Regions from separate parts of the Paraburkholderia sp. A1BS-2L genome, predicted to be linked through region 4. Evidence: predicted binding sites of a transcription regulator. Region 4 holds the regulator's gene; each other region holds the start of a gene.
What was found. Region 4 encodes LexA, which represses DNA repair genes until DNA is damaged. Its sites were predicted from a motif close to ACTGTATNNNNATACAGT; they were not measured.

Region 1 (7,309 bases), 580 kb from region 4:
TCGGCTCGTTTCGAAGGGCAAGCTCGATGCGGCCGTGCGCGGTGCAGCCCTCGCGCGCATCGAGTCCAGCACCGACTACCAGCGCCTTGGCAGCGCCGATCTCGTGATCGAAGCAGCCACGGAAAACGCCGAGCTCAAGACGCGCATTCTCAAGCAGATCGAAGCCGCTGCGCGTCCCGACGCGATCATCGCCTCGAACACCTCATCTATTTCGATCACGGCGCTCGCGACGACGCTTGCCGATCCAGCGCGTTTCATCGGCATGCACTTCTTCAATCCCGTGCCGATGATGCCGCTCGTCGAGGTCATTCGCGGCCTGCAGACGCGCCCGGCCGTGGTCGACGCGGTGCGCAATCTCGCACAGCGTCTGGACAAGACGCCCATCGCGGTCAAGAACGCGCCGGGTTTCGTCGTGAACCGCATTCTCGTGCCCATGATCAACGAGGCATTCTTCGTGCTCGCCGAAGGCGTTGCGAGTGCCGAAGAAATCGACGCCGGCATGAAGTTGGGCGCGAATCATCCGATTGGGCCGCTGGCGCTCGCGGACCTGATCGGCCTCGACGTGTGCCTCTCCGTGATGGATGTGTTCCTGAAGGACTTCGGCGATTCGAAGTATCGTGCGTGCCCGCTTTTGCGCGAGATGGTGGCGGCAGGGCAGCTCGGCCGCAAGACCGGTCGGGGCGTGTACCAGTACGACAAGACATCCTGAGGATTGCGGAGCATTAGGGCTCAGGCGTGCAGGCCGACCGTGTACTGCATGACCCCGCTATTCGGTTGCGACTGTGAGTTCGAGTTCACTGCGCAAAGCGTCTGGGTCATGCAAATTCACGTGGGGAGGATCGCATCCGTATGTTTCGGCCTGTTAATCAATGGCATTCAGCCAAGCTGCCACCATGCCGGCAGCAATGCACGCACGTCGGGCCGCGCGAAGCGGTCGTCGAGCAAATGCACGACGCCGTTGTCGCGTTCGGTGCGAATCACGCGGCCCGCGGCCTGTACGACCTTGCGCAATCCGGGAATCAGATAGGTGTAGTCGAACCCGGCGCCGTAGAGCGTTTCCATGCGCTCGCGCATCGCCTCGTTGACGGGATTTACCTGCGGCATGCCGAGCGTCGCAATGAAGGTGCCGATCAGGCGCGTGCCCGGCAAGTCGATGCCCTCGCCGAAAGCGCCGCCGAGCACCGCAAAGCCGATCCCGCAGCCGCCTTCCACGAAGCGCGCGACGAAAGCCTGTTGCTGGGTTTCGTCCATCGTGCGCGACTGCATCCATGTGCTCACATGTGGATGCCGCGCGACGAAGGTATCGGCGGCAAGCTGAAGATAATCGTAGCTGCTGAAGAAGCACAGGTAATTGCCGGGCCGCGCAGCATATTGCGCGGCGATCCGCGCGACCAGTATGTCGAGCGAGCGCTCCCGGTCCTTGTAGCGCGTCGAGATATCGCGTGCGATCCGCACCTCGAGTTGCTCGGTGCGAAATGGCGTGCCGATCTTGACGTTCACGGTGTTTTCCGGCAAGCCGAGCATGTCGGTGTAGTAGTGCGTGGGCGCGAGCGTGGCGGAGAAAAGCGTCACGCTGTGGGCCGCCGCCATGCGCGCGCGCAGCGCGCCCGCCGGCACGATGTTGCGGATGCAGAGCGTCGAGCGCGGACGCTTCGCTTCCCGTGCGCGCAGCGGCGTGACGTCGAAGATCGATTGCGCGTCGAAGCGCTCGGCCATGCGCACGAAGTGCAGCGCGTCGAAATAGAAGCGTTCGAGTTCGGCGTCGCGCATGAGCGCCGGTTGCGCAAGCTGGTCGCCAATCGCGGCAATCACATCGCCGAGCGCGGCGACAAAACCTTCGGGCAGTGTTTCGCTCGCGCGCCAGGCCTGGGGCTGCATGGCGGTTTGCGCGTTCCAGTGGCGCGCGAGACGCGTCAATGCGAGCTTCACCGGGGCGCTCGCGGCGCGTCGCACGGCGTCCATGCGAGTCTGCATGATCTCGGCGGAATACATCGCGCGGGCGCGTTCAGGCAGGTTGTGTGCTTCGTCGACGAGCACGCTCATGCGCCACTGATTGTGCGCACCGAGCATGAACAGCATGGCGCTCACATCGAAGTAGTAGTTGTAGTCGCCGACGATCACGTCGCTCCAGCGCGCGAGCTCCTGGCCGAGGTAGTACGGACACACCTCGTGCTCGCGCGCGACTTCGCGCAGTGTCGCGCGCTCGAGCCGCACGCGCTCGAGGGCGGCGGCGCGCGCGGCGGGCAGGCGGTCGTAGAAGCCACGCGCAAGCGGGCACGATTGTCCGTGGCAGGCGAGGTCGGGGTGCTCGCAGGCCTTCTCGCGCGCGACCAGTTCCAAAACGCGCAGCGGCAGCGCGGTCGTGCTGCTGCCCGCGCCGGCTTTGCCATCGGCCTGCGCATCGGCAAGCGTGTTGAGCGCATCGATGGCGAGTTGACGCCCCGAGCTTTTGGCGCTCAGGAACAGCACCTTGTCGATACCGGCGCGCGCGCAGGCCTTCAACTGCGGGAACAGCGTGCCGATGGTCTTGCCGATGCCGGTCGGCGCCTCCACGAGCAGGCAGCGGCCTTGCGTCGCGGCGCGCCATACGGCCTCGGCGAGATCGCGCTGGCCTTCGCGGAACGCAGCATGCGGCAGGCGCAATGCCGCGAGCGCACCGTCGCGCGCCGCGCGATGCGCGCTTTCCTGTTCCGCCCACGCGATGAAGCGCGCGCACCGCGATTCGAATTCCGCGCGTAATAGTTGTGCGCTCGCGTGCTCGACGAGCGCCGTCTCACGTCCCGAGCCAATCTCGTAGTAGACGAGCGCGAGTTCGAGCGCGTCGAGGCCGAGCTTTTCGCACATCAGCGCGCCGTAGACGCGCAACTGTGCCCAATGAAGCACACGCTGGTTCTCGCGCATCGCATCCAGATCGCCGCGATAGGTCTTGAATTCTTCGAGCCGTTGGCGTGCTGGATCGTAACCGTCGGCGCGGCCGCGCACGGTGAGCGTGCCGAATACGCTGGTGAGCGCGACTTCGGTTTCGTAGCCGGCGGGCCGGCGCGCTGCGATCGCAGCATGGCCGGCGCGGCCTTCGCTTGCATCGGGCGAGGGTGTGAAGCGCAAATCGAGATCGCCGCGTTTTGCGGTGAACTCACAGAGCGTACGGACCGCGACGGTGTAGCTCATGGCATTGACGCAGCGTTCGTGCTGGCCTGCACCGCCCAGCGCACTTGTAGCACGGTCACGGGCAGGCCGTGCGCGGCGCAATACGCGAGCCAGCGGCGCTGATTGTCCTGCAGCCGGTCGCCGGGGCCTTTCACTTCGATCAGTTCGTAGCGTCGCTCGCGGGGCCAGAAACGCACGAGGTCTGGCAGGCCCGAGCGGTTCGCGGCGGGTTCGCGCAGGAGCCGCTCGAACCATAGCCGCAGATGGGCAGCGGGAAAGCAGTCGAGCGCGAGCGTGAGGAGCGCGGCGTCGAGCGCGGGCCATGCGACGTAAGGCGACTGGATGCCGTGCTTCTCGTCAAAACGCTTTTCGATGGTCGCGCGGTACGTGCCGCTTTCGAGTTCGGCGAGGCAGGCGGCAAAGAGCCCGGCGCGCCGCTGGACGAAGTCGGCGGCGTGCAGATCGGCGGGGCCGCGCTGGAACGGATGGAAGAATGCGCCCGGCAGCGCTGCGAAAAGCGCGGGCCAGCAGAGCAGGCCAAACAGGCCGTTGATGAGCGTGTTCTCGACGTAGAAGACCGGTGCGTCCGCGCACTCGAGCGTCCGGCGCGCGGCTTCCTCCACGCGCAGGCCCGCGCAGGCGGCGGGCAGCGTGAGTTCGGCGCTGGTGAACGTCGGCGCATCGCTGGCTTCGATTACGCCAGTTGCCGCGATTTCTGCCCGCGTCGCTGCCTGTGTTGCCGCTGGTATCGGGCTCGTGCTGCGCCGCCGCGCGAGGCGCGCGAGCGTGCGTGTCGCGCGTTGTGCTTCCTCCTCGTTCGCGGGCGCGCCGGCAATCGCCTGCGCGAGCGCGAGGGCGTCGTCGCGGCGACCTAACTGCTCGAGCACGCGCACGCGCCGGTAGCGCGACTCGGGATGGCCGCAGTCGACATAGGCGCGCCAGGCGAGCGCCGGTTCGCCCAGCCGCTCTGCAGCCTGACCCGCTGCGTGGCGCACCCGGTCGTGACGCGAGCGCAGCCAGTCGTTGGACCGGGTGTGCGGCGCGAGCATGTCGAGCGTATCGAGCGCCGCGCTCACGGCGTTGACGGCGCTTGCGGCGTCGGGCGCGAGATCGAAGGTTTCGCGGCAGTCTCGCAGCGCGAGCCAGGCGTCGATGTCGGCGCGCTGCCGGAACGCGCGCGACGCGCTGTCGAGCGGGACGTACTCGTAGCGATAGACGCCCAGATCGGCGAGCACGAACTCGGACCAGTCTTGCCGCAGATTGCCGAAGAACATCAGCCTCAGTCGTTCGCACAGCGGCGCGGCGGCCAAATGGAAGACGGTATCGGCCGAGCCCGGAAACCACGCTGACCAACCGCGCGCCTCGGGCGCAGCGGCTTGCAGGGCTTCGAGCGTTTCGGCACGCGTGGCGCGCGCGCCGGGCGCAACGGCATCGGCCAGCAGGCGCGCGCTGAGCGCCTGCAATTCGGCTTTGGTGACGAGTGCCGCGAGGGCATCGAACGCAAGCACGGGCGCACTGTCCAGCCAGCCGGCATCGGCGAGGGGAGCGGCCGCGGCGCGCGGGCAGCCAATCTCGGCGTAGTCGAGTTTGCTTGCGCGAAAATTCGGGCCCTTACGCATCAGCATGCGTACGAACAGCGCGCGCGAGCCGCGCGGCAGAGCGCCGAAGCTTTGCATGAAGCGCCGCTCGGCTGTGTCGAACAAGTCGGCGCAGCGCGCATCGAGCGAGGCGAGCACGCGCTCGAAGTTCGCGAGGTAATAGAACGGATCGGGGGAGTCGGGAAGCACGCGCGGCACTGTATGAATATACAGCAGTGATGATAGCAGGCCGGCGCGGCCCGCGAGCCCCCGGTCGCGGCAGCGGCGCCAAAGTCCGGTGCGCCTCGGGTCCTTGCGGCCTGTACGCTACAATTGCCGCAGCCTGAAAACCGAACCGCGCGAGAAGCGCAACAAGAGCGATGAACAAACGGAAAGCTTGCCTCGTCGGCCTCGCCGCCGGGGCCACTCTGCTCGCGGGATGCGTCGCGCAGTACCAGAATCCCAGTGAGTGCGCGCGGGAAATGCGCACCCGGCTCGCCAGCGCTTCGCTGGGCGCACTGTCCGTCACGCATACCGCCGTGGCGTATCGCGGCAAACGCGTCGTGGTCGAGGGGCTGCTCGATCGCGGCGCATTGCCGGCATCGGGCGGGCTCAGCGCATCGGCCGCCGCCGCTCTGGCGGGCGCGCCCGTGGGTGCGGCAGCAAGCGCCTCCGATGCGAGTGCGGCGAGCGTTTCGGCCAGTTCCATGCCGACCTCGACGGCAACTTCAACGTCGACTGGCGCAGCGACTGCGCGTGGCGCGTCGGCGCCGCCGGCTGGGTCCATGGTGTCGGCGGCTTCCGGGGTCTCCGCGGCGTCCGCACCTGTTGCGGACCCACTCGCGGCTTCAGTCGCGGAGAGCAAGCCCACCACGCCGATCGCGGCGCTTGCCGTGAAGCTCGGTTTGCACAAGGCCCCGCGCCCGTCCACCGCTGCCGAGTGCACCTACGACAAGACGGGTAGCCTCACGTCGTTCCGCTGGCTTTCTCCGGGCGCGCTCGCCCGGACCACACCCGCACCGGACGTCGACGACGAGTGACCCGCGCGCTTGCGCGCGCCACTCAGAACGCGAAATACGGCCCCGTTCCCGCCGGCGTCACCTGAGCTTCGATTGCCGTATAGATGCGCCGCCCGAAGAAAAACGGCAATCCCCAGCCGAACATATTGCCGTTGTAGCCTGCAAGGTCGTTGAACGCCCAGTTGCTGCTGGCGAGGAGCGTTTGCGCGTTCGCGACCGAAACCGAGGCCGGTGCGCTGATGCCGTCCGTTCCCTTGATCGATGCGCCGATGCTTTGTGGCGTGCTCGGGCAGTACCACACGCCGCAGCGCGTGAGGGCGGAGTTCGCGAAGAAGAAGCCGTTCGATCCGCTGTCCAGATAGCTGAGCGGATAGATCGAACCGTCCGAGGTTGTGGTCGTCACGTAGCCCGTAACTGTATTCGCGCGCAGCACGGTAGCGCTGCCGAGCGCATTGTTCGGTTGCGAGCCGATGCCGAAGATCAGGGATCCGCTCACCGCGCTCTGGCCCGTATCGGGCACCGCGGGCAGATCGATCACGACGCCGTTGTTGTCGGTGGCAAACGACGCGACGGGGTTGCGCACCTGCTGCGCGAGTGGCTGCGCGCTCGCCGTGCAGTTGCCGGAAGGGCATGCGTAGTACCACGAACGATTGGGCTGATTGCCACAGGCTGCGCCACAGTCGGCATTGAACGTCCCGACGCCGAGGATGCCGTTCGAGCGCAGCGCGGTGGAGTTGATCATCGCGAACCCGAAGCCATGGCAGTAACTCGGCGTGGTTGGCACGGATGGGTCAGCGATCACCTGGATCGGCAATGAAGGGGCGAGTTCACCCGCGAGCCGCACGTCGGCGCTGCGCACCGCGCCCCACGTATAGCCGGTGCCGAAGGCCGCGCATTCACCAGCGGGTGACGAACTGGCGCCCGCATTGACGGCGGGCAGGGCGAATCCGGCGGGCAGCGCGGAGGCGAGCAGGCGCAGGCCTTGCGAGCCGGTGTCGACCTGCACGTTATCGACGGTTGCGCAGGTCGTCGTGCCCGGCACGCATACCGTCACGCTCGCCATGAGCATGTTGCGTGCGGCCTCAGGCGTGGCTGCGACACTGACCGCAAGGACATTCGGCGTGGTCGATTGCGGTACGGTGCCGGTCGTACTGGATGTGTCCGGACTGGTCGCAGACGGCGAACTCGCACTTGACGGCGCACTGGCGGCAGCGGGCGTGCTGGCGGGCGTCGTGCCGCTTATTACGCCGGTGTTGCCGCTTCCCCCGCAGGCCGAGAGCACTGCCGAGAGCACTGCGGCGAGGAGGCCTGCGAGTACGCTGGAGCGCGCGCCTGCACGCTCCCCCGTGGGCGAAACGCGTCGTGCCGGCGTGCTCATTGCAGGTCCCCTTCCGTGACGCCCGCAGGCATTGCCGCGGGCAGCTACGCACGGCCGATATAGCTGCGCATGTGGCCGCCGGATTCGACGACGACCGTGGGCGTATCGACGCGTGCAGCGTGCAGGCCGGCGCGTCCGGCGGCATGGAGCGCGGCGGCGCCGCTGTGCCAGTCGGCGGCGTAGCGGCC
Region 2 (7,309 bases), 280 kb from region 4:
GAAGAATTCGTCGAGATTGCTGCTGGTGATGCAGATGAAGCGCAGGCGCTCCAGCAAGGGAACGGATGGGTCGGCGGCCTGTGCAAGGACACGCTCGTTGAATCCCAGAATGCCCAGTTCGCGATTGAGTAAGGGATAGCGGATGGACATTGGTATCGAAAGCGGAATTCCAGGGGATGATTCGAACGGACGCTCGGAAATTCTCACAGTTTCGTGACGTTATTATGAAATTTGGTGTGTCATAAATTCTACGCTCCATTTTCACGTATTCGACACGTCTCGCGGCAAAGATGCAGGGTGGGTCAGGGCGTCCCTCGCGGGGCGCTGCGGGCCGCAACCGGTGCGAGGGATGACATGGGGAAGTCGGGTACGCTTAAAATGGCATATTTGGACAGTGCGGCGGCCGCCCAGCGAGACCGGATGGCCGTGCTCTCACGCATGGAGCTCGCCCCCTCGATGGTCACCAATCCGCAACTGCTAGCCGCCGTCGATCTCGGCTCGAACAGCTTTCGTCTGATCGTCGGCCGGGTCGAGGAAACCGACGCCGGCAGCCAGATCTATCCCGTCGATGCCCTGCGCGAGCCGGTGCGTCTTGCCGCTGGCCTCTCGAAGGAAAAGATGCTCGACCGCGCCTCGCAGGTACGCGGCTGGGACGCACTCAAGCGTTTTGGCGAGCGTCTGCGCGACTTCCATCCGGACCACGTGCGCGCGGTGGCCACCAACACGCTGCGCGTGGCGAAAAACGCGCGCGAATTTCTCGCCGAGGCGGAAAAAGCGCTGGGCTTCCCGATCGAGGTAATCGCGGGCCGCGAAGAGGCGCGCCTCATCTACGCGGGCGCGGCCCATTCGGTGCCGGCGAGCGCGGGCAAGCGCTTCGTGGTGGACATCGGCGGCGGCTCGACCGAGTTCATCATCGGCGCGCACTACACGCCGATCCGCATGGAAAGCCTCTATATCGGCTGCGTGAGCCATAGCCGCCAGTTCTTCCCGGCCGGCAACGTCGACGAATACACCATGCGCCAGGCCGAACTGGCCGCCACGCGTGAGATCCAGATCATTTCCTCCGACTATCGCAAGACCGGCTGGGACCAGGCGATCGGCTCCTCGGGCACGGCGCGCGCGCTCGCCGAGCTTGTGGAAGCCAACGGCTTCAACGACCCGGGCATCACGCACGGCATCTCGCGCGGCGGCCTCGAGCGCCTCAAGCGTGCGCTCATCAAGGCCGAGAACGTCAACCGCCTGAAGCTCGTCGCGCTCAAGCCCGACCGCATTCCGGTGCTCGCGGGCGGCCTCTCGATCATGATCGCCGTGTTCGACGAACTGGGTATCGATTACGTCGACACCACCGACGGCGCGCTGCGCCTGGGCGTGCTGTACGACCTGCTCGGGCGCTCGCAGCACGAGGACATGCGCACCGTCACCGTGGAAGGCTTCATGCGCCGCTATGGCGTGGACCGCGCGCAGGCGGCTCGCATCGGCGAACTGGCGGTTAGCTTCTACGACCAGTTCGACGAGCCCGACGACGAGCGCCGCGAGGAAAACCGCATGTTCATAGGCTGGGCGGCGTCGCTGCATGAGATCGGGCTGTCGATTTCGCACAGCGCGTATCACAAGCACTCGGCCTATATCGCCAGCAACGCCGACATGCCCGGCTTCTCGCGCACCGACCAGGCGCGCCTCGCCACGCTCGTGCTCGGCCACGTGGGCAAGCTCGGCAAGCTCTCACAAACGCGCGACGTGGAATGGCCGCTGCTGTTCTGCCTGCGCCTGGCGGGCCTCTTGAGCCGCCGTCGCGCCGATGTCGGCCTGCCGGAGATCAAGGTGATCCAGGAGGGCAACGGCTACGAAGTGCTGCTGCCGAACACGTGGGTGCAGAACAATCCGCTCACCGATTACAACCTCGTTCAGGAAGCGGCCGAGTGGGGCAAGCTCGGGATTCCGTATCGCGTGGTGTACTCGGACGACTGAGGCACGGCGATTCAGACGCTGATGCGCGACGGCGAGTCGCGCCACAAAGCACAACGCCCGGCCTGCGAGCCGGGCGTTGTGCTTTGTGGCGCTGCCTGGCGCTTGTCTGGGCTGGCCTGTTATGGACGCTCAGCGCGCGGCGGCGTCGCCGAGGAAATGGCGCGCGTAGCGCTCGTTGATATCCGAGAGACGGAACAGCGTGAGGAAGTCGGCGCAGTTGAAGTCTGGGTCCCATGCCGGCGCACCGCAGATCTTCGCGCCAAGGCGCAGATAGCCCTTGATGAGCGGCGGCGGCATGGCGGACGCGCCCGTGCGCAGTTCCTCGACGGGCAGCGGCGTGTGCGGGAACGCGCGGTACTCGGGCGCCGTGAGCGCGTTCGCTTCGAGCGAGGTGTAGAGATTGGCGGCGTAGTGGCCGCCGTCGGCCATCGCGACGCTCGCGCAGCCGAGCATCGTCTCATAGCCGTTGTGCGTCATGTAGGCGCCAAGGCCGCCCCACAACGACATGATGACCGAGCCGCTGCGGTAGTCCGGATGCACGCACGAGCGGCCCACCTCGACCATCTTGGGGCGCAGGTGTGCGAGGCGCGACAGATCGAATTCGCTCTCGGCGTAGAGACGCCCGATGCGCGCGGCCTGGTGCGGCGGCAGCACGCGGTAGGTGCCGACGACCTTGAGCGTGTCGAGATCGCGCACGAGCAGGTGATCGCACCAGCTGTCGAAGGCGTCGACGTCGAGGCCCGCCGGGCCCGCGAGGCGCGCGCCCATTTCCTCGGCGAACACGCGGTAGCGCAGGCGCTGCGCTTCGCGCAGCTCTTCGTCGCTGCGCGCCCAGGCCACCTGCAGGCGATGCTGCGCGGTAACCGTTTCCTCGGCGCGCGGCAGGCGCCGATTCGACTCGAAGAGGCTCGCAGCGAACGGCAGGGAAGGCGTCGGCAGATCTCGCATAGGGCGTCCTGGTCGGAAGTAAGAGAACTTTTCCGGCAATTTAGTAAGACGCGGTTACGTTTCCATGAAGACGCAATGACGATTCGATGACGCGCTGTAAGGCCACGCTGGGAAAGGCAGGGGATGACGCCCGTGCCGCACGGCGCTAGACGAGGTCGGGCGTGATGGCGGCGAACAGGACCGCTTCGCCGTCGCCGTTGCGCTCGCGGCTTTTGATCCAGAAGACGCCGGCTTTTTTCATCGCCCAACTGCGGCGGGTGTTTTCGTTCGACAAGAGGCGTGCGGCCACTTCGCCGAGCGTCGGCTGATGGCCGATCACGACGACCGTGGAGGCGATGCCTTCCGGCCAGCCGGCGGCCGCGAGCACGGCGTCGACGCTGGCGTTCGGTGCAATCTCGCGCACGACGCGGTACTGATCGGTGAGCGCTTCGGCGGTTTGTATCGTGCGCGCGGCGGGGCTCGCGAGGATCACCGCGTCATCGGGCAGGCGCGCGCGCAGCCAGCGCGCGACGTTCTGCGCCTGCTTGCGCCCGCGCGTGGTGAGCTGGCGGGCGAGATCGCTCGCGGCGATGTCTTCGGCTTCGGCATGGCGCCAGAGGATGAGGTTCATTTGGCGGTTCCCTTGGAAGAGGGGCGTGTGTAGAGGTCGTTTTCCACGCGGGTTTCCTGCATGGTGCACGCGGGGTGAGGCGGCGGCAAGGTATCTGCCTTGAGCGATGTGGGTTTGACGATCTCTGGAAGAGGGCGATATAATCAGCGATTCGTCGGAGCGTAGCGCAGCCTGGTAGCGCATCTGATTTGGGATCAGAGGGTCGTAGGTTCGAATCCTATCGCTCCGACCACGATATTCAAGGGCTTAGCATGCATGTGCTAAGCCCTTTTTCTTTTTGCGCGGGCGCGGCGCGGGTGTCTCAAGAACTGGTCAGCCCGTGAAGCATTGCGTACTGAATCAGCTCCGCGTTGGAAGTCAGGTGCAGTTTGCGCATCGCCGCCATTTTCTGAGTGCCGATTGTGGAAGTCGTGCGGCCGGAGCGGCGGGCAATTTCGGTGAGTGACATGCCGCGTGCGATTAACTGGACGATTTCGCGTTCCTTGCGCGAAAGCGCAAATTTGTGCTTGATCTCTGCGGGTGGGGCGGATACCGAAAGCCTGCGTGCGACCATATCGGAGACGGCGATTTTGCTGCCGGACTGCGCATACTGACAGACCTTGATGAGTTCGCTCAGCGACTCGTCTTTGGTGACAATGCCGGCGACGCGTGCGTGTATTAGTTCTCTGATTGTGCTGATGCTTGTTGTCATCGTGGAGTATCAACGGGATTTTCGTGATGATTAAAAATTAGCACTCCATTAATGTTTACATTTCGGGTTATTTGCGACTTGATCGCGTAAATCTGTGCATCTCTTTTTGTCTTCTGATCACATCGATTTCCTGAAAAAGCGAAATTTCTTCGTTAAATGAAAGCGGCCATGGAGACTCTGTCAAATATCGTGGAATCAATAAATAAGATTATTTCTACGCGGATTTATTTTTATGCCTGGTAAACATTGCTTGTGATTGTGTAATTACTTTTGAGGAGGAATTTTTCGAAAATATCGTCGCTTTCATGAGGCGATGCCGGGCGAGATGCAGGCGGCATCGAACGGGAGGGATTTAATCATGCGGGTTTTGCGAGGGGGCTCCAGCCAACGGTGCGCAACCTGCGCTGCTGCAAGACAGATCGAAGTTTGAGGGGAGGAACGCATCCGCTTCCCCAACCCCGCCAAATACTGTATAAATATACAGGTTCCGACGAGGCTTTCATGCCGTGCCGGCAATCCTGTGATGCCCCGTTTCGGATTGGGCAGGGCGTTCTATTCCCTTTTTCCAGAGCGCAATCATGGCAGCACTCCAGTTTGCGGCAACGCACCTGCCGCCCGGGCTGCAAAGCCGGGTCTGGCAGGGCAATCAGCTCGCGCACGTGGGCGAGCGCACGGTGGCGAGCGGTCATGCCGCGCTCGACGCCCAGTTGCCCGGTGCGGGTTGGCCTGCGGGCAGCCTGACCGAGCTGCTCGTCGAGCAGGGCGGCATCGGCGAGATGCGGCTCGTCGCGCCCGTGCTGCGCACGCTCACTGCTCGGGCGGGACGGTACGTGCTGCTCGTCGCGCCGCCGTGGCGGCCTTACGCGTGCGCACTCAAGGCGTGGGGAATCGCGCTCGAGCGTCTGATCTGGGTGCGCGCGAGCGAGAGCGAGGCGCCGTGGGCCGTCGAGCAGGCGCTCAAGCAGGATGGCATTGGCGCCGTGCTGCTCTGGCAGCCGAAGGCGCGCGCCGATGCCCTGAGGCGTTTGCAGGTCGCCGCGCAGGACTCGCAGTCGCTGGCGTTTCTGATGCGTCCGCCCGCTGCGCGCAGCCAGTCCTCGCCGGCGCCGCTGCGCATGGTCTGCACACCGGTGCCGCCGCCCGAGGATGCGCGCCTGAACCGCCGTGAACGGATGCAGCTCACCGCTGTGTCCGTCGATATTTTCAAGCGCCGCGGGCCGCCGCCCGCCCAGCCACTCGTCATCACTTTGCCGCTGCAGGAGTCGGTGCTGCCCCAGCCGGGCGCATGGCCGGCCGCGCCGTGGCCCGGGATCAATCATGTTGTGGATCGCCGTCACCTTGCCGTTGTTGCCGCTGGAGGCCGTGAGGCCGCCCGTGCCGCTCATGTCACTCACGTCGCCAGCACTGGAGTCACTGCGGGCCAGTCGACCTGACGAGGCTACGGGGCAGCGCTGCTGTGTGCTCGCCGATCACGCGCGCATCCTGATGGCCGATCTCGATGCGTTGCGCCTCGGCGTGCAGCCGGGAAGCACGCGCGCTCATGCGCTTGCGCTCGCGCCGGGGCTCGTGCTGCTCGAGCCCGATGCGGCGCGTGAGACGCGTGCGTTCGAGGCGCTCGCGCTTGCGCTGCTCGTCTACACGCCGAAGGTGTCGCTCGCGCAGTCGCATACGCTCCTGCTCGAAGTCGGGTCCGGATTGCGTCTTTTTGGTGGCGTGCGCGCGTTGCTGACCAAGGTGGCGGCCACGGTGGCCAGTTGCGGCCACGCCGCGCGCATCGCCTGCGCGCCCACCGCCTGGGGCGCGTGGGTGCTCGCACAGGCGCGCGCGAGCGCCGGGGCGCATGCGGCGCGGCGCTTTCGCGTGCTCAAGGAGGCCACGCTCGTGCGCGCGCTCGACGCGTTGCCGGTCGCGCTCGCGCCGTTCGCCGCGCAGCACGAGCAGGCGCTCACGCAGATCGGCTGCGCGACGCTCGGCGATTTGCGACGGCTGCCGCGCGATGGCGTCGTGCGGCGCTTTGGCGACGGCGTGCTCGCCTGGCTCGCGCAGGCGCGCGGCGAGGCGCCCGATCCGCGTGCCTGGTTCGCGGCGCCGCCCTCGTTTCATGCTTCGCTCGAATTGCAGGCGCGCGTGGAGAGCGCCGAGGCGCTGCTGTTTGCCGCGCGTCGTCTCGTGATGCAGCTGGCCGGCTGGCTGGCCGTCCAGCATGGCGCGTTGAGCGGCTTCGAGCTGCGTCTCGAGCACGAGCTGGCGTCGCGCCACGCGCCGCGCACGTCGAGCCTTGCGCTATCGTGGGCCGCGCCTTCGCGCGATGCCGAGCATCTGCTATGGCTGTTGCGCGAGAAGCTCAATCAGACCGCGCTGACCGCGCCCGTGATCGGCCTTGCGCTCGTCGCCGATCAGGTGAGCGCTTATGCACCGCCCACCGACACGCTGTTTCCCTCACCCGAGGCGTCGGACGCGTCGCTCTCGCAACTGTTCGAGCGCATTGGCGCGCGCATCGGCGAGCAGAACGTGCTGCAGTTGTTCGTCGAGGACGATCATCGGCCCGAGCTGGCGATGTCGGCGCGAACCTGGCGGACGAGCCGCGGTGCGCCTGCGCGCCGGACCGCGCGCAAGCCGCGCGATTCACGCAAGTCGGAGGCTCGCTCCGACGCGCAGCAAGAAGCCGTGCCCGTGCAGACGGCCTTCGATCTGCCCGAGGTGCCGCTGCCGTCGCAGCCACGCCCGGCATGGCTGCTCGAAAAGCCGCTCAAGCTCGCGATGCGCGGAGACCGGCCGGTTTATCGGCGCCCGCTCAAGACGCTCACGCGCACCGAGCGCATCGAGGCGGGCTGGTGGAACGGCGAGGGCGTCGGGCGCGACTACTACGTCGCCGCCGACGACCAGGGGCGCATGTTCTGGCTGTACCGCGAGCGCATTGGCGGGCAGTGGTATCTGCAAGGGCTTTTTGGCTAACGCCGTTTCATCTTCCGCATCATGTCGAACCGTGGAGCGGGCGCATCGTTGCCTGCACAACTTTCTTCGCAGGGGCCGGCGCTGCCCGATTATGCGGAGCTGCACTGCCTGAGCAACTTCACGTTCCTGCGCGGCGC
Region 3 (7,309 bases), 840 kb from region 4:
GGACACGCCCGAAGGCGCGGAACACGACGCGTTGCTCTCGCGCATGAATGCGCTGCAGTCGTCGCTCGATCACGCCGACGCCTGGAACTGGCGCACGCGTGTGTCGACCACGCTCGCGCAGATCGGCCTCGAAGGCGACGCGCGCGTGGGCGCGCTCTCGGGCGGCATGCAAAAGCGCGTGGCGCTGGCGCGCGCGCTCGTCGTGCAGCCCGACGTGCTGCTGCTCGATGAGCCGACCAACCACCTCGACTTCGACGGCATCCGCTGGCTCGAAGAACTGCTCGTCGCGCAGCGCTCGAGCCTGCTCTTCATCACCCACGACCGCGCGTTCCTCGATCGCGTGGCCACGCGCATCGTCGAGCTCGATCGCGGCAAGCTGCTCTCGTATCCGGGAAACTTCTCGCAGTATCAGGAGCGCAAGGCGCAGCAGCTCGAAGTCGAGCGCGTGGAAAACGAGAAGTTCGACAAGTTGCTCGCGCAGGAAGAAGTGTGGATCCGCAAGGGCGTGGAGGCGCGCCGCACGCGCAGCGTCGGACGCATCGCACGGCTCGTGCAGATGCGCAACGAGCGCGCCGAGCGCCGCAACGTACAGGGCAACGTGAAGCTCGACGTCGCGCAGGGCGAGAAGTCGGGCAAGATCGTCGCCGAGCTCACCGACGTCGTGAAGCGCTATGGCGACCGCACGATCGTCGACAACTTCTCGGGCACGGTGATGCGCGGCGACAAGATCGGCTTCGTCGGCCCGAACGGCGCGGGCAAGACCACGCTGTTGAAGCTGATCCTCGGCGAGCTCAAGCCGGACGCGGGCACCGTGCGCGTGGGCACGAACCTCCAGGTGGCGTACTTCGACCAGATGCGCGCGCAGCTCGACCTCGAAAAGAGTCTCGCCGACACCATCAGCCCGGGCAGCGACTGGGTCGAGATCAACGGCGCGAAGAAGCACGTGATGAGCTATCTGGGCGACTTCCTGTTCGCGCCCGAGCGCGCGCGCTCGCCCGTGAAGTCGCTGTCGGGCGGCGAGCGCAACCGCCTGTTGCTTGCACGTCTGTTTGCTCGCCCCGCGAACGTGCTGGTGCTCGACGAGCCGACCAACGACCTTGATATCCCCACGCTCGAACTGCTCGAAGAACTGCTGACCGACTACGACGGCACGGTGCTGCTGGTGAGCCACGACCGCGCGTTTCTCGATAACGTGGTGACTTCGGTGATCGCGTCCGAAGGCGAGGGGAAGTGGCGCGAGTACGTGGGCGGCTTCACCGACTGGCAGACCCAGAGCGCCCGCGCGCAGGAAATTGCCGAGGCGCGCGCGCCGAAGGAAACCGCGAGCGTGGCCGTCGCACCGAAGGAGAGCGCGGCGGGCCGCAACGCGCAGCGCACCGTGAAGCTTTCGTTCAAGGAGCAGCGCGAGCTTGAGGAACTGCCCAAACGTATCGAGGCGCTGGAGACCGAGCAGAAAACAATCGGTGCGCAGATCGAGGACGGCTCGATTTTCGCGAAGGATGCGCAGGAGGGCGCGCGCTTGACCGAGCGGTATGCGGCGATCGATGAGGAATTGCTGGTTGCGCTGGAGCGGTGGGAAGAGTTGGAGAGCAAGCGCAAGTGATGTGATGCGCAGAGAAGGCGGCCTGATGAAGGCCGCTTTTTTATGTGGGCTTCAGCTTCGAGAGCTTGTGTTTCAGGTCGGGCAAGGAGGTCTGTACGGTGCTCCAGACAATGTCGATGTCGACGGCAAATAGCCGTGCGAGACCTGGTTGCGCATTCCGTACATCGCCTCCCACGGTATCTCCGGGTGCGCGGCCGCAAGGTCAGGATGTTTCGCACGACGGCATCGACAGCCATCGGTGTTGCCTCGAAGCTCTCGTGTGAAAGAGGCTCCGTGTATGTGCGAATGCGTTCGATGGCGTCGAGGATATGCTGCAAGTAATCCGGGGTGCGCAGATCTTTTTTCCTCATACCGGTACCGATTCGGCGACTACGCGGGCACGGAAGGTCTCGGGCAGCGCTTTGGGCGTAAGTACGTCCACTCGCACGCCCATGAGCGCTTCGAGGCGCAACTGAATTTGCGCGAGATCGATAAGCGTAGTTTCCGGCGTTGGATCGACGAGTAAATCGAGGTCGCTATCCTCGTTATCCTCGTCACGCGCCGACGAGCCGAACACGCGCGCATTCATCGCGTGATGGCTTGCGACAATTTCGCGGATCTCAGCGCGATGCGCGCGCAAGGCTTCGGACGGTTTCATAACAACTCCACGCTCCCAAACAGGGCGACAGGCCGGTTGAATTCCTGGCGGCAGGCAGCGCGCCGCACGTGCCCAATTCTTCGCGACTCCCGCACCTCGCTACCCCTCGGCCGAACGGCCGACCCTCTTCCAAATTGCCGCGCAAGCCCAAATCAGTACAATACCTCGCGCATTCGAACAACTGCGGGAGCGCGCGCCGGCCCGGCGAGGTTTGCACGGGCGTTGCGCAGCGCGCTCACCCCGTTGTTTCGACACGGTTTTTTTGAACACTCAACGCGTTTTCCCCGCAGATGTCCACAGGACCTGTGGACAAGCGCGCGGATAACCCCCTGCGGATCACCATGGCAACGAAGAAGTCAAACGCTGCAAACGCTGGATATAGCGAAGCGTCGATCAAGGTGCTCAAGGGCCTCGAGCCCGTCCGGCAACGGCCGGGCATGTACACGCGCACCGAGAATCCGCTGCACATCATTCAGGAAGTCATCGACAACGCGTCCGACGAAGCGCTCGGCGGCTTCGGCAAGCGCATCACCGTCACGCTGCATGCCGACCATTCCGTGTCCGTCGACGACGACGGCCGCGGCATTCCGTTCGGCTTGCACCCCGAGGAGAAGGTGCCCGTCGTCGAAATCGTGTTCACGCGCCTGCATGCGGGCGGCAAGTTCGACAAGGCCGCCGGCGGCGCCTATACGTTCTCGGGCGGCCTGCACGGCGTGGGTGTCTCGGTCACCAACGCGCTTTCGACGCGGCTGGACGTGACCGTCTGGCGCGATGGCAAGGTCGCCGAAATCGGCTTTGCGGATGGCAACGTCGTCAAGCCCATCACCACGCGCAACGCCGCGCGCGACGAGAAAAAGACCGGCACGCGCGTGACCGCGTGGCCCGATCCGAAATACTTCGACTCGGCCAATCTGCCGCTCGGCGAACTGCAGCGGCTGCTGCGCTCGAAGGCGGTGCTGCTGCCCGGCGTCGAGGTCGAGCTCGTCAACGAGAAGACCGGCGAGCGCCTCTCGTGGAAATACGAAGACGGCCTGCGCGGCTATCTGCTCGAAGGCATGGGCGGCAGCGACTTGCTGATCCCGCTCTTCGAAGGCGAGCGCTACGCCGACGCTCGCACCACCGACGACACCTTCGCCGAAGGCGAGGGCGCCGCGTGGGTGGTCGCGTGGAGCGAGGAAGGCTCGCTCACGCGCGAGTCCTACGTCAACCTGATTCCGACGCCCGCGGGCGGCACGCACGAAAGCGGCCTGCGCGATGGCCTGTTCCAGGCCGTGAAGAGCTTCGTCGAATTGCACAATCTGCAGCCCAAGGGCGTGAAGCTGTTGCCCGAAGACGTGTTCGCGCGCGTCTCGTTCGTGCTCTCGGCCAAGGTGCTCGACCCGCAGTTCCAGGGGCAGATCAAGGAGCGACTCAATAGCCGCGACGCCGTGAAGCTCGTTTCGTCGTTCTCGCGTCCCGCGCTCGAACTGTGGCTCAACCAGCACGTCGAGCACGGCAAGAAGCTCGCCGATCTCGTCATCAAGCAGGCCCAGGCGCGCACGCGCGCGGGCCAGAAGGTGGAAAAGCGCAAGAGCTCGGGCGTGGCCGTGCTGCCCGGCAAGCTCACCGACTGCGAGTCGACCGACATCGCGCGCAACGAGCTCTTCCTCGTCGAGGGCGATTCGGCGGGCGGCTCCGCGAAGATGGGCCGCGACAAGGAATATCAGGCCATCCTGCCGCTGCGCGGCAAGGTGCTCAACACGTGGGAGACCGAGCGCGACCGTCTGTTCGCGAACAACGAGGTGCACGACATCTCGGTGGCGATCGGCGTCGATCCGCACAGCCCCGACGACACCGTCGATCTCTCGAACCTGCGCTACGGCAAGATCTGCATTCTCTCGGACGCGGACGTCGATGGTTCGCATATCCAGGTCTTGCTGCTCACGCTGTTCTTCAAGCACTTTCCGCAGTTGATCGAGCGCGGCCACGTGTGCGTGGCGCGCCCGCCGCTGTTCCGCGTCGATGCGCCCGCACGCGGCAAGAAGCCTGCGCAGAAGCTCTACGCGCTCGACGAAGGCGAGCTCGAAGCGATTCTCGACAAGCTGCGCAAGGACGGCGTGCGCGAAACGCAATGGACCATCAGCCGCTTCAAGGGTCTCGGCGAAATGAGCGCCGAGCAGCTCTGGGACACGACGATGAACCCCGACACGCGGCGCCTGTCGCCCATCTCGCTCGGCGAGCTCGACTATGAAGCCACCGTCGCACGCATGACGATGCTGATGGGCAAGGGCGAGGCGGCTTCGCGCCGCTCGTGGCTCGAAGAGAAGGGCAACGAAGTCGAAGCGGACATCTAAGTGCAACTGAGCGCACGCACACGAATACGGACTGATTGAAACATGGACGATCTTTTTGCTGAAGTCACTGATACCGGCGCCCCGGACGACGACACGCTCACGCTCGGCCACTACGCGGAACGCGCCTACCTCGACTACGCGGTGAGCGTGGTGAAGGGCCGCGCGCTGCCCGACGTCTGCGACGGCCAGAAGCCGGTGCAGCGGCGCATTCTCTACGCGATGAACGAGATGGGTCTCGGCGACAATGCCAAGCCCGTGAAGTCGGCGCGCGTGGTGGGCGACGTGCTCGGTAAATACCACCCGCACGGCGACCAGTCGGCGTACGACGCGCTCGTGCGCCTCGCCCAGGACTTCTCGATGCGCTATCCGCTCATCGACGGCCAGGGCAATTTCGGCTCGCGCGACGGCGACGGCGCGGCGGCCATGCGCTACACCGAAGCGCGCCTCACGCCCATCGCCAAGCTCCTGCTCGACGAAATCGACATGGGCACCGTCGATTTCATGCCGAACTACGACGGCTCGTTCCAGGAGCCGAAGACCCTGCCCGCGCGCCTGCCGATGCTGCTGCTCAACGGCGCATCGGGCATCGCGGTCGGTCTCGCCACGGAAATCCCCTCGCACAACCTGCGCGAAGTCGCGGCGGCGGCCGTGGCCATGATTCGGAACCCGAAGCTTTCGCACGCGGAGATCATGGAGCGTTTGCCCGGGCCCGATTTCCCGGGCGGCGGCCAGATCATTTCGAGCGAGGCGGAAATCGCGGCGGCTTATGAGTCGGGCCGCGGCAGCCTCAAGGTGCGCGCGCGCTGGAAGATCGAGGACCTCGCGCGCGGCCAGTGGCAGCTCGTGGTGACCGAATTGCCGCCGAACACTTCGGGCCAGAAGGTGCTCGAAGAGATCGAGGAGCTGACCAATCCGAAGCTCAAGCTCGGCAAGAAGACGCTCACGCCCGAGCAGTTGCAGAGCAAGCAGTCGATGCTCGCGCTGCTCGACGCCGTGCGCGACGAGTCGGGCAAGGACGCGCCCGTGCGCCTCGTGTTCGAGCCGAAGACGAGCAAGATCGACCAGGGCGAGTTCGTCAATTCGCTGCTCGCCAACACGAGCCTCGAATCGAATGCGTCTTTGAATCTCGTGATGATCGGCGCAGACGGCCGTCCGCGCCAGAAGGGCATCAGCGAGATCCTCGGCGAGTGGATCGGCTTTCGCTTCGCGACGGTCACGCGCCGCACGCAGCATCGCTTGACGAAGGTCGACGACCGTATCCACATCCTCGAAGGGCGGGTGATCGTCTTCCTCAATATCGATGAGGTCATCCGCATCATCCGCGAGTCGGACGAGCCCAAGAGCGCGCTGATGAGCGCGTTCGGCCTCTCCGAGCGCCAGGCCGAGGACATTCTCGAAATCCGTCTGCGCCAGTTGGCGCGGCTGGAAAAGATCAAGATCGAGAAGGAGCTCGCCGAGCTGCGTGAAGAGAAGGCGAAGCTCGAAGAGTTGCTCGCGAACGAGTCGTCGATGAAGCGGCTCATCGTGAAGGAAATCGAATCCGACGCCAGGCAGTACGGCGACGACCGCCGCACGCTGATCCAGCAGGAAAAGCGCGCGAGCTTCGAAGTGCGCGTGGTGGACGAGCCGATCACGGTGGTGGTCTCGCAGAAGGGCTGGGTGCGCGCACTCAAGGGCCACGGGCTCGACCAGCAAGGCTTCACGTTCAAGGCCGGCGACGGGCTCTATGCGGCGTTCCAGTGCCGCACGCCCGACACGCTCATCGCGTGGGGCAGCAACGGGCGCGTCTATTCGGTGTCGGTTGCGCAATTGCCGGGTGGCCGCGGCGACGGCGTGCCGGTCACCTCGCTCATCGAGCTCGAAGCGGGCACGCATCTGCTCCATTACTTCGCGGCGAGCGCGGACCAGCAATTGCTGCTCGCGTCGAGCAACGGCTTCGGCTTCATCGCGAAGATCGGCGACCTCGTGAGTCGCGTGAAGGCCGGCAAGGCGTTCATGACGATCGACGAGGGCTGCGTGCCGCTCGCGCCGATGCCGATGCTGCCCAATGCGATCCAGGTGGCGTGTCTTTCGTCGGGCGGGCGCCTGCTCGTGTTCGGCCTCGACGAGATGAAGACGCTTTCGGGCGGCGGGCGCGGCGTCATTCTGATGCAGCTCGAGGAGAAGGAGACGCTGGTGCAGGCGCTCGCGATCACGGCGGCGGGCGTGGTGCTCGAAGGCACGGGCCGCGGCGGCAAGGCGGGCGAGGATCAGATGGCGGGCGCGGTGCTCGCGCCGCAGATCGGCAAGCGTGCGCGCAAGGGCCGTGCGCCGGATTCGAGGCTCAAGGTCATCACGGGCATGCGTCCGGTGCTGGCGCAATAACTCTACGTACAAGGAATCTCAAGCATGGCTCACGCGATCGAAATCGCGCTCTTTCTGCACTTGCTGAGCGTTGCCGTCTGGGTGGGCGGCATGGTGTTCGCCCACTTCTGCCTGCGTCCGGCGCTCGAAGACCTCTCGCCGCAATTGCGGCTGCCGCTCATCGAGTCGGTGTTCGGCCGCTTCTTCAACTGGGTGGGCATCGCCGTGATCGTGATCCTGCTCACGGGCGGCTTTCTGCTGATGAAGTTCGGCGGCGGTCACGCCACCTGGCAACTGCACGCCATGGCCGGCCTCGGCGTGATCATGATGCTGATCTTCGGCCATATCCGCTTCGCCGTGTTTCCGCGCATCCGCCGCGCGGTGCAGGCGCAG
Region 4 (7,309 bases):
CTTGCTCCGAACCGCGCGCGTTAGCGCATCATGCGCCGCCGGAACAGGATCGAGGCGACGCCGAAGGGCACCACCACGTAGAGCACGAGCACGGCGAGATGCAGTCCCGCATGCTCGATCGGGCGCCCGAGCATGGCCGGGCGAATCAACTCGACGGCGTGCGCGAGCGGCAGCATCAGCGTGACGTGCTGCGCGACGGCGGGCAATTGCGTGAGCGGAAAGAACACGCCGGAAAGCAGCAGCATCGGCGTGAGCACGAGCGTTTGATAGAACATGAAGAAGTCGTAGGACGGCGCGAGCGCCGTGACGATCATCGCGCAGCTCGCGAATGCGAGGCCCGCGAGCGCGATCACGGGCAGCGCGAGCAGCATCGATGGAAAGCTCGCGTAGCCGAGCAGGCCCGCCACGATCATGATGGCCGCGCCCGACAGCACCGACTTGCTGGCGGCCCAGACAACCTCGCCGAGCACCACGTCGCCGAGCGAGAGAGGCGTGTGCATGATCGCTTCCCATGTGCGCTGCACGTGCATGCGCGAGAAACCCGAGTACATGGACTCGAAGCTCGCCGACATCATCACCGAAGACGACACCGTGCCTGCCGCGAGAAACGCGATGTACGAGACGCCGTCGACGTGGCCGACCATCAGCCCGAGCCCGAAGCCGAGGCCGAACAGATAGATCATCGGATCGGCGAGATTGCCGAACATCGAGGCGATTGCCAGCTTGCGCCAGACGAGATAGTTGCGCCGCCATACGGCGATCCAGTGCGTCGCGTTCGACGGCAGCGCCGCGCGCGGCTCGCGCATGGGCGACTGGGTGGGACGCGTGGGCGGCGGGGTTTGCGTGCGTGTCTGCATGATGGCGATGTTAATCCTGCATCTCGCGGCCCGTGAGCCGCAGGAACACATCTTCAAGATTCGCGGGCCGATGCAGGTAGCGCAAATCCGAGCGATGGCGCAAAAGCGCATGCACGGGCGCGGCTTCGTCGACATAGCAGAAGAGCGTTTCGCCGCTGATTTCCGTGCGCTTGGCGAGCGGCGCGAGCTCGTCGCGCAACGCCACCGGATCGGGCCCGTAGACCTCGATCACGTCGCAGCCGATTTCCGATTCGATCAGCGCCTTCGGTGGGCCCTCGGCGATCTTGCGGCCCTCCTCGATGACGCAGACGCGATTGCAAAGCCGTTCGGCCTCCTCCATGAAATGCGTCGTGAGGAGAATCGTTTTGCCGCGCGCGAGCAGCGAGCGCAGCCGCTCCCAGATCAGGTGGCGGGCCTGCGGATCGAGACCCGTGGTGGGCTCGTCCATCACCAGCACGTCGGGGTCGTTGACGAGCGCGCGCGCCAGCGTGAGACGGCGGCGCATGCCGCCGGAAAGCTCGCCCACGCGCGCATCGGCCTTGCTTTCGAGGCGTGCGAATTCGAGCAGCGGCGCGACGAGCGCGCGCGTTTCGCTTGCCGAGAGTCCGAAGTAGCGGCCGAACACGAGCAAATTCTCGCGCACTGTGAAGTCGGGATCGAGATTGTCGAATTGCGGCACGACGCCCACGCGCGCGCGCGCATGACGTGCCCGCGCGGGCACCGGTTCGCCGCACAGGCTGATGCGTCCGGCATCGGGCGAAACGATGCCGAGCAGCATGCGCAACGTGGTGGTCTTGCCTGCGCCGTTGGGGCCGAGGAGCCCGAAGCATTCGCCGGGGAGGACGTCGAACGACAGGCCGTTCACGACGGTCCTGTCTCCGTAGTGCTTGATCACCTGCTCGAATTCGATGGCGGGCATGGTTGGGGGGCTGTTGCATGTTGCAAGGCGGCCTATTATAGGGCGTTCATCTCCCCATGCCGTTGCACCATCGATGTGCACGCAAACCTGGCGTTTTCCAGCCCTTGCGTGTCGAATTGCGGCGCACCATCATGTAATAGTGACCTGCGTTTCCAGACGGGTAGGGAGAATCGATCATGGCGAGCTACAAGAAAATTCTGCTTTGTTACGACGGCTCGCGCGAAGGCCGCAAGGCGCTGCGTTGCGGCGCGGATCTGGCGCTGGACCTGCATGCGGAGACCCATCTGCTTTCGGTGGTCGACATGCGCTCGACGATCGCGCAAAGTGCGGGCTTGCTCACCGACGTGGCATGTGGGCGCTTCGAAGAAACGGCGCGCGAGATTCTGCAGGAAGGCGTGGACTGGCTGACCGAACGCGGCGTGCGCGCGCAGGGCCACTTCGCGTTCGGCCATCCGATCGACGAGATTGCGAATCTCGCCAATGAGCTGCACGTCGATCTCGTAGTGGTGGGGCATCGCTGCCGCACCGGACTTTCGCGCTGGTGGATGGGTGCGGGCAATACGCCGCTGCTCGACCGCGTGACGTGCAGCATTCTCGTGGCCTGCTCTTCGGCTGCCGAGGAAAAACAGCAACAGCAGGCGGCGGCCTAGCCGCTATCAATCGCTTCCGCGATTGCAGCGCTCAGTCAATCAGCGAAAAGCGGCGGAGCCACTACCACGAAGATGGCTCGCCGCAATTCTTGCGGTTCATCTCGGTACGGCTTGCTCAGTTCGACGCGCTCGCGTCGTTGCCGGTATTCGGCTCGTTCAATTCCACGGCGGCGAGCTTCCACGAAAACAGCCCATGACGCTGCAGGATGGCGGCATAGCGATCGCCGCCATAGCCGCTGTTTGCGCCGCGCTGCCACGTGACAACGAACGTGTTCAGACTGCGATAGCCCGCCGAGGTTTGCGCGCGCGGCTGAGCTTGCTGCGGCTGCGGCGATTGCGCCTGAGCCGGCGGATTGCCGGGCGCGGGCTGCGTCGCTTGGCCTGCCTGTGACGATGGTGGCGGCGACGGCGCTTCAGCCGGCGGCACAGGCGCGGGCCGTTCTCCCGGCTTGCCGGTCGGCGGCATGCCGCTGAGCAATGCGGCCACGCCCTCTGGCGTGGCATACGCGTCCACCAGTGGGCCGATCAGCGCATTGCCGATCATCGCGCCGAACAGCATGAGTGGATTGCTGGCGTGGGCGGCCTCCATGCGTTGTTGCAGCATCTCGCCAACCTGCTGCTTCAAGCTCGCGCGCAGCGCCGGGTAGTCGACGTACTCGCTCAGTGCGGCTGCGTCGCGTGCGTCGGCGGCTGCCTTGAGGTTATTCAGCGCGATATATGGCGATGCATAGCCATAGCCCACTGCCGCCACGATTGCAACCGCCGCGACGGCGATTGCGACGGGCTTCTTCCAGCTGGATGATTTGCGCGGATACGTTTGGGTATCGGTCATTGGTTAGTGCAACCCTGCAGTGTTCAATCAGGGTGTTGACCGCGCGCAATCAAAAACGATCCCACTTTTATTGCTTACTTTGCCAGCGCGACCGGCGCATCGGCCTGCTGCTCCGCGATACAGCGGTCGATGGCGCGGCACACCGCCTCCATCGTGCCCACCATGATGAGCCGCGACTGGCCGTGATAGACGCGCACCGGTGCGCGGCGGTCGGGCTGCTCCGCATTCAGCGTGCTGTTGAGCGAAACGCGTGCGAAGGCCGGCTGCGCGGAAGGCAGCGGGCGCGCTTCGTCTTCTTGCTCGATGTCGTCGAAGAGCGAGCCATTGATCTGGTAGCCGCATTGACGGCCAAGGGCCGCCGCCGAAGCACGCGCCTCGCGCATGGCGCACGAGGCAATCCCGCGCAGATGGCGCAGACGGCCGAATTGACGGAAGGGCAACAGGCGGGCAAGGCGTTCCATGACTCTCTCCGGAAAATGCGCAGAAGATGCGCAGAAAATGCGCAGGCGGAATTATCAGAATTCGGTGGGACGGATCAGACCAACGGCAATGCCTTCGAGCGCGAAATCCGCGCTGCCGGCCGCGACGAAAATATTCTCGTAGTCAGGGTTCTCCGCGATCAGCTCGATGCCGTTGCGCTGCCGCTTCAGGCGCTTCACGGTGACGTCGTCGCCAAGACGCGCCACGATGATCTGGCCATCCTTCGCTTCGCTCTTTTTTTGCACGGCGAGCAGGTCGCCGTCGAGGATGCCCGCGTCGCGCATGGACAGCCCGCGCACCTTGAGCAGGTAGTCGGGCCGGCTCGAAAAGAGCGCGGGGTCGCAGGTGTAGTTCTGCGAAATGTGCTCTTGCGCGAGGATCGGACTACCCGCCGCGACGCGGCCCACGAGCGGCAGCGAGAGCTGCATGAGGCCCGCGTGCGGCAGCGTGAATTGATGCGGCAGATCGCCCGGACCGGGCACGAGGCGGATGCCGCGCGAAGCGCCCGCAGCCAGCTCGATCACGCCCTTGCGCGCCAGCGCGCGCAGATGTTCCTCCGCCGAGTTCGCCGAACTGAAGCCCAGTTCGGCGGCGATTTCCGCGCGCGTGGGCGGAAAGCCGGTGCGCTCGATCGCGCGGCGGATCAGATCGAAAACCTGCTGCTGTCGTGCGGTGAGTTTGGTCATGGCGCTACTGTATGTTTGAACAGGTGACTGTATTTTTATACAGTACTCGCCGCTTTTCAAGTGTTACTTGAACTTTGTCATCCGCACGGCGTCGCGACGGCGCTTTCCCTTCCCCGACGGACGCAACCACCGGCAAAACAGGCGCAAGCGCCCAATTCCTCCGTCCTTACCACTTTTACGTATTAAAAAATGAGAAAACATCATTTTTAATAATGTAAGCCGATCGCTAGACTGGCCTCCATCGATTGCTGCATGGCACGCGAGAACGCACGAAAGTGCACGAATGCGCACGACGACACGGAGAAAAAGTGGATGAAACAAGGCATTACGGGGCACGCATGGTTCAGGACGCTGGCGGCGAAACTGCTGATCGGCGTGGCGCCGCTCGTCGGCATGGCGGCCTTCGCGCCGGCGGCGCATGCGGACACGGCGCTGCTCAACGTCTCCTACGATCCCACGCGCGAGCTGTATCAGGACATCAACGAAGCCTTTATCAAGGAGTGGAAGGCGAAAGGCGGCGAGACGCTCACCATCAAGCAGTCGCACGGCGGTTCCGGCGCTCAGGCGCGCTCGGTGCTAGACGGACTGCAGGCCGACGTTGTGACGCTCGCGCTCGCCTGGGACATCGACGCACTCGCCAATAAAGGGCTGATCGCGAAGGACTGGCAAATGCGTCTGCCCGACAACGCCTCGCCATACACCTCGACCGTCGTGTTTCTCGTGCGCAAGGGCAATCCGAAGCGCATCAAGGACTGGGACGACCTCGTGAAGCCCGGCGTCTCGATCGTCACGCCCAATCCGAAGACCTCGGGCGGCGCGCGCTGGAATTACCTCGCGGCGTGGGCCTATGCGGCGCACCAGCCGGGCGGCAACGACCAGAAGGCGAAGGCCTTCGTCACGAAGCTCTACAAGAACGCAGGCGTGCTCGACTCGGGCGCGCGCGGCGCGACCACGAGCTTCGTGCAGCGCGATATCGACGACGTGCTGATCGCCTGGGAAAACGAAGCATTCCTTTCGGTTAAGGAGTTCGGGCCGGACAAGTTCGAGATCGTGGTGCCGTCGGCCAGCATTCTCGCGGAGCCGCCGGTTGCGGTGGTCGACAAGGTCGTGGACAAGCACGGCACGCGCAAGGTGGCGCAGGCGTATCTCGAGTTCCTCTATGGCGAGAAGGGGCAGGAGATTGCCGCGAAGAACTTCTATCGTCCGCGCTCGGACAAGGTGCCGGCGGCGATCACGGCGAAGTTCCCGAAGCTCAAGCTTTACACGGTCGACGAGGCGTTCGGCGGCTGGGCCAAGGCGCAGAAGACGCATTTCGCCGATGGCGGCGTGTTCGATTCGATTTATCAGCCGCAATAAGCCGGCCGTAAGCCGGCCGTAGTAAGCCGACGGCAATACGCAGTAGCAAGCAACGCCAAAAACAAGGCGCGCCCGACGAGGCGCGTCTTTAGCCGCGGCGCCCCGCATGTATCGTATGACGAGAGGTGCTCCGCGCAACCCATGTGAAGAGATAGAGCATGACGACGTTTCGATTACAGAAGCCAGGCGCGCTGCCGGGATTCGGCGTGACGCTCGGCATCACGGTGGCGTATCTGAGCCTCGTGGTGCTCATTCCGCTTGCGGCCACGTTCCTCAAGACCGCGACGCTCGATTGGGCGCAGCTCGTGCGCGCGGTGGCGTCGCCGCGCGTGCTCGCGTCGTACCGCCTCACATTTTTCTCCGCGCTTGGCGGAGCGCTCATCAATGCGGTGTTCGGGTTCTTGCTCGCCTGGGTGCTGGTGCGCTACACGTTCCCGTTCAAGCGCGTGATCGATGCGCTCGTCGATCTGCCGTTCGCACTGCCGACTTCCGTGGCGGGGATCTCGCTTGCCGCCGTGTATGCGGGCAACGGCTGGATCGGCCAGTTCCTGCAGCCGCTCGGCCTCAAGATCGCGTTTACGCCGCTTGGCGTGCTCGTGGCGCTCACGTTCATTGGCCTGCCGTTTGTCGTGCGCACCGTGCAGCCCGTGCTCGAGGAGTTCGAGCGCGAGCAGGAAGAGGCCGCCGCCTGCCTGGGCGCGTCGCGCTGGCTCACGTTTCGCCGCGTGGTGTTGCCGGCGGCATTGCCTGCGCTGCTTACGGGTTTTGCGCTCGCATTCGCGCGCGCGCTGGGCGAGTACGGTTCGGTCATCTTCATCGCGGGCAATGTGCCGATGAAGTCGGAAATCACGTCGCTGCTCATCATCACGAAGCTCGAGCAATACGACTATGCGGGCGCTACGGCGCTGGCTGTGGTGATGCTGTGCGTGTCGTTCGTCATGCTGCTGCTCATCAACACGTTGCAATGGTATTTGCAGCGGCGCACGAGCCGCCGGGCATCGCGCGGCGTGTCGCGCTCGCGTGTGCCGAACCCGATGCACGCGGGTGTTGGAGGAGAGGCGCAATGAGTGCAGCAAGTACGCGGGTCCGCGATGCAGGACGTCCCAATTCCGTAACGGAAGCGCCCTGGGTGCGCTGGCTCCTCACCGGCATTGCGCTGGCGTTTCTCGCGCTGTTTCTGGCCGTGCCGCTCGTGGCCGTGTTCTGGCAGGCGTTGAGCAAGGGCATCGGCTTCTATTTCGTATCGCTCGCCGACCCCGATGCGCTCGCCGCGATCAAGCTCACGCTGATCACCGCCGCGATCGCCGTGCCGCTCAATCTGGCGTTCGGCCTCGCGGCATCGTGGACGATCGCCAAGTTCGAGTTCCGCGGCAAGGCGTTGCTCACCACGCTGATCGACCTGCCGTTTTCGGTTTCACCCGTGATTTCAGGGCTCATTTACGTGCTGCTGTTCGGCGCGCAGGGCTGGCTCGGCCCCTGGCTTGCGGACCACAATGTGCAGATCATCTTCGCGGTGCCGGGCATCGTGC

Region 1: the regulator LexA is predicted to act here: its motif matches at 4,942-4,959, upstream of P5W98_RS05685 (VRR-NUC domain-containing protein).
Region 2: the regulator LexA is predicted to act here: its motif matches at 4,685-4,702, upstream of imuA (translesion DNA synthesis-associated protein ImuA).
Region 3: the regulator LexA is predicted to act here: its motif matches at 2,494-2,511, upstream of P5W98_RS04500 (DNA topoisomerase IV subunit B).

The regions. Positions count from the first base shown of each region.
Region 1 covers NZ_CP120428.1:1,259,833-1,267,141, forward strand. The annotation lists gene P5W98_RS05675 (3-hydroxybutyryl-CoA dehydrogenase) at 1-709, shown strand, start outside; gene P5W98_RS05680 (ATP-dependent DNA helicase) at 877-3,168, opposite strand; gene P5W98_RS05685 (VRR-NUC domain-containing protein) at 3,165-4,934, opposite strand; gene P5W98_RS05690 (hypothetical protein) at 5,105-5,764, shown strand; gene P5W98_RS05695 (DUF3443 domain-containing protein) at 5,787-7,121, opposite strand; gene P5W98_RS05700 (DUF2844 domain-containing protein) at 7,166-7,309, opposite strand, start outside.
Region 2 covers NZ_CP120428.1:2,117,742-2,125,050, reverse strand. The annotation lists gene ppk1 (polyphosphate kinase 1) at 1-150, opposite strand, end outside; gene ppx (exopolyphosphatase) at 379-1,968, shown strand; gene P5W98_RS09580 (GNAT family N-acetyltransferase) at 2,098-2,916, opposite strand; gene sixA (phosphohistidine phosphatase SixA) at 3,062-3,526, opposite strand; tRNA gene P5W98_RS09570 (tRNA-Pro) at 3,682-3,758, shown strand; gene P5W98_RS09565 (response regulator transcription factor) at 3,828-4,217, opposite strand; gene imuA (translesion DNA synthesis-associated protein ImuA) at 4,796-5,650, shown strand; gene P5W98_RS09555 (Y-family DNA polymerase) at 5,535-7,172, shown strand; gene P5W98_RS09550 (error-prone DNA polymerase) at 7,194-7,309, shown strand, end outside.
Region 3 covers NZ_CP120428.1:1,002,043-1,009,351, forward strand. The annotation lists gene P5W98_RS04490 (ATP-binding cassette domain-containing protein) at 1-1,603, shown strand, start outside; gene P5W98_RS04495 (nucleotidyltransferase family protein) at 1,950-2,240, opposite strand; gene P5W98_RS04500 (DNA topoisomerase IV subunit B) at 2,582-4,573, shown strand; gene parC (DNA topoisomerase IV subunit A) at 4,616-6,937, shown strand; gene P5W98_RS04510 (CopD family protein) at 6,962-7,309, shown strand, end outside.
Region 4 covers NZ_CP120428.1:1,840,901-1,848,209, reverse strand. The annotation lists gene P5W98_RS08280 (ABC transporter permease) at 21-857, opposite strand; gene nodI (nodulation factor ABC transporter ATP-binding protein NodI) at 868-1,776, opposite strand; gene P5W98_RS08270 (universal stress protein) at 1,953-2,426, shown strand; gene P5W98_RS08265 (DUF2939 domain-containing protein) at 2,542-3,258, opposite strand; gene P5W98_RS08260 (hypothetical protein) at 3,333-3,719, opposite strand; gene lexA (transcriptional repressor LexA) at 3,774-4,424, opposite strand; gene P5W98_RS08250 (sulfate ABC transporter substrate-binding protein) at 4,737-5,780, shown strand; gene cysT (sulfate ABC transporter permease subunit CysT) at 5,939-6,847, shown strand; gene cysW (sulfate ABC transporter permease subunit CysW) at 6,844-7,309, shown strand, end outside.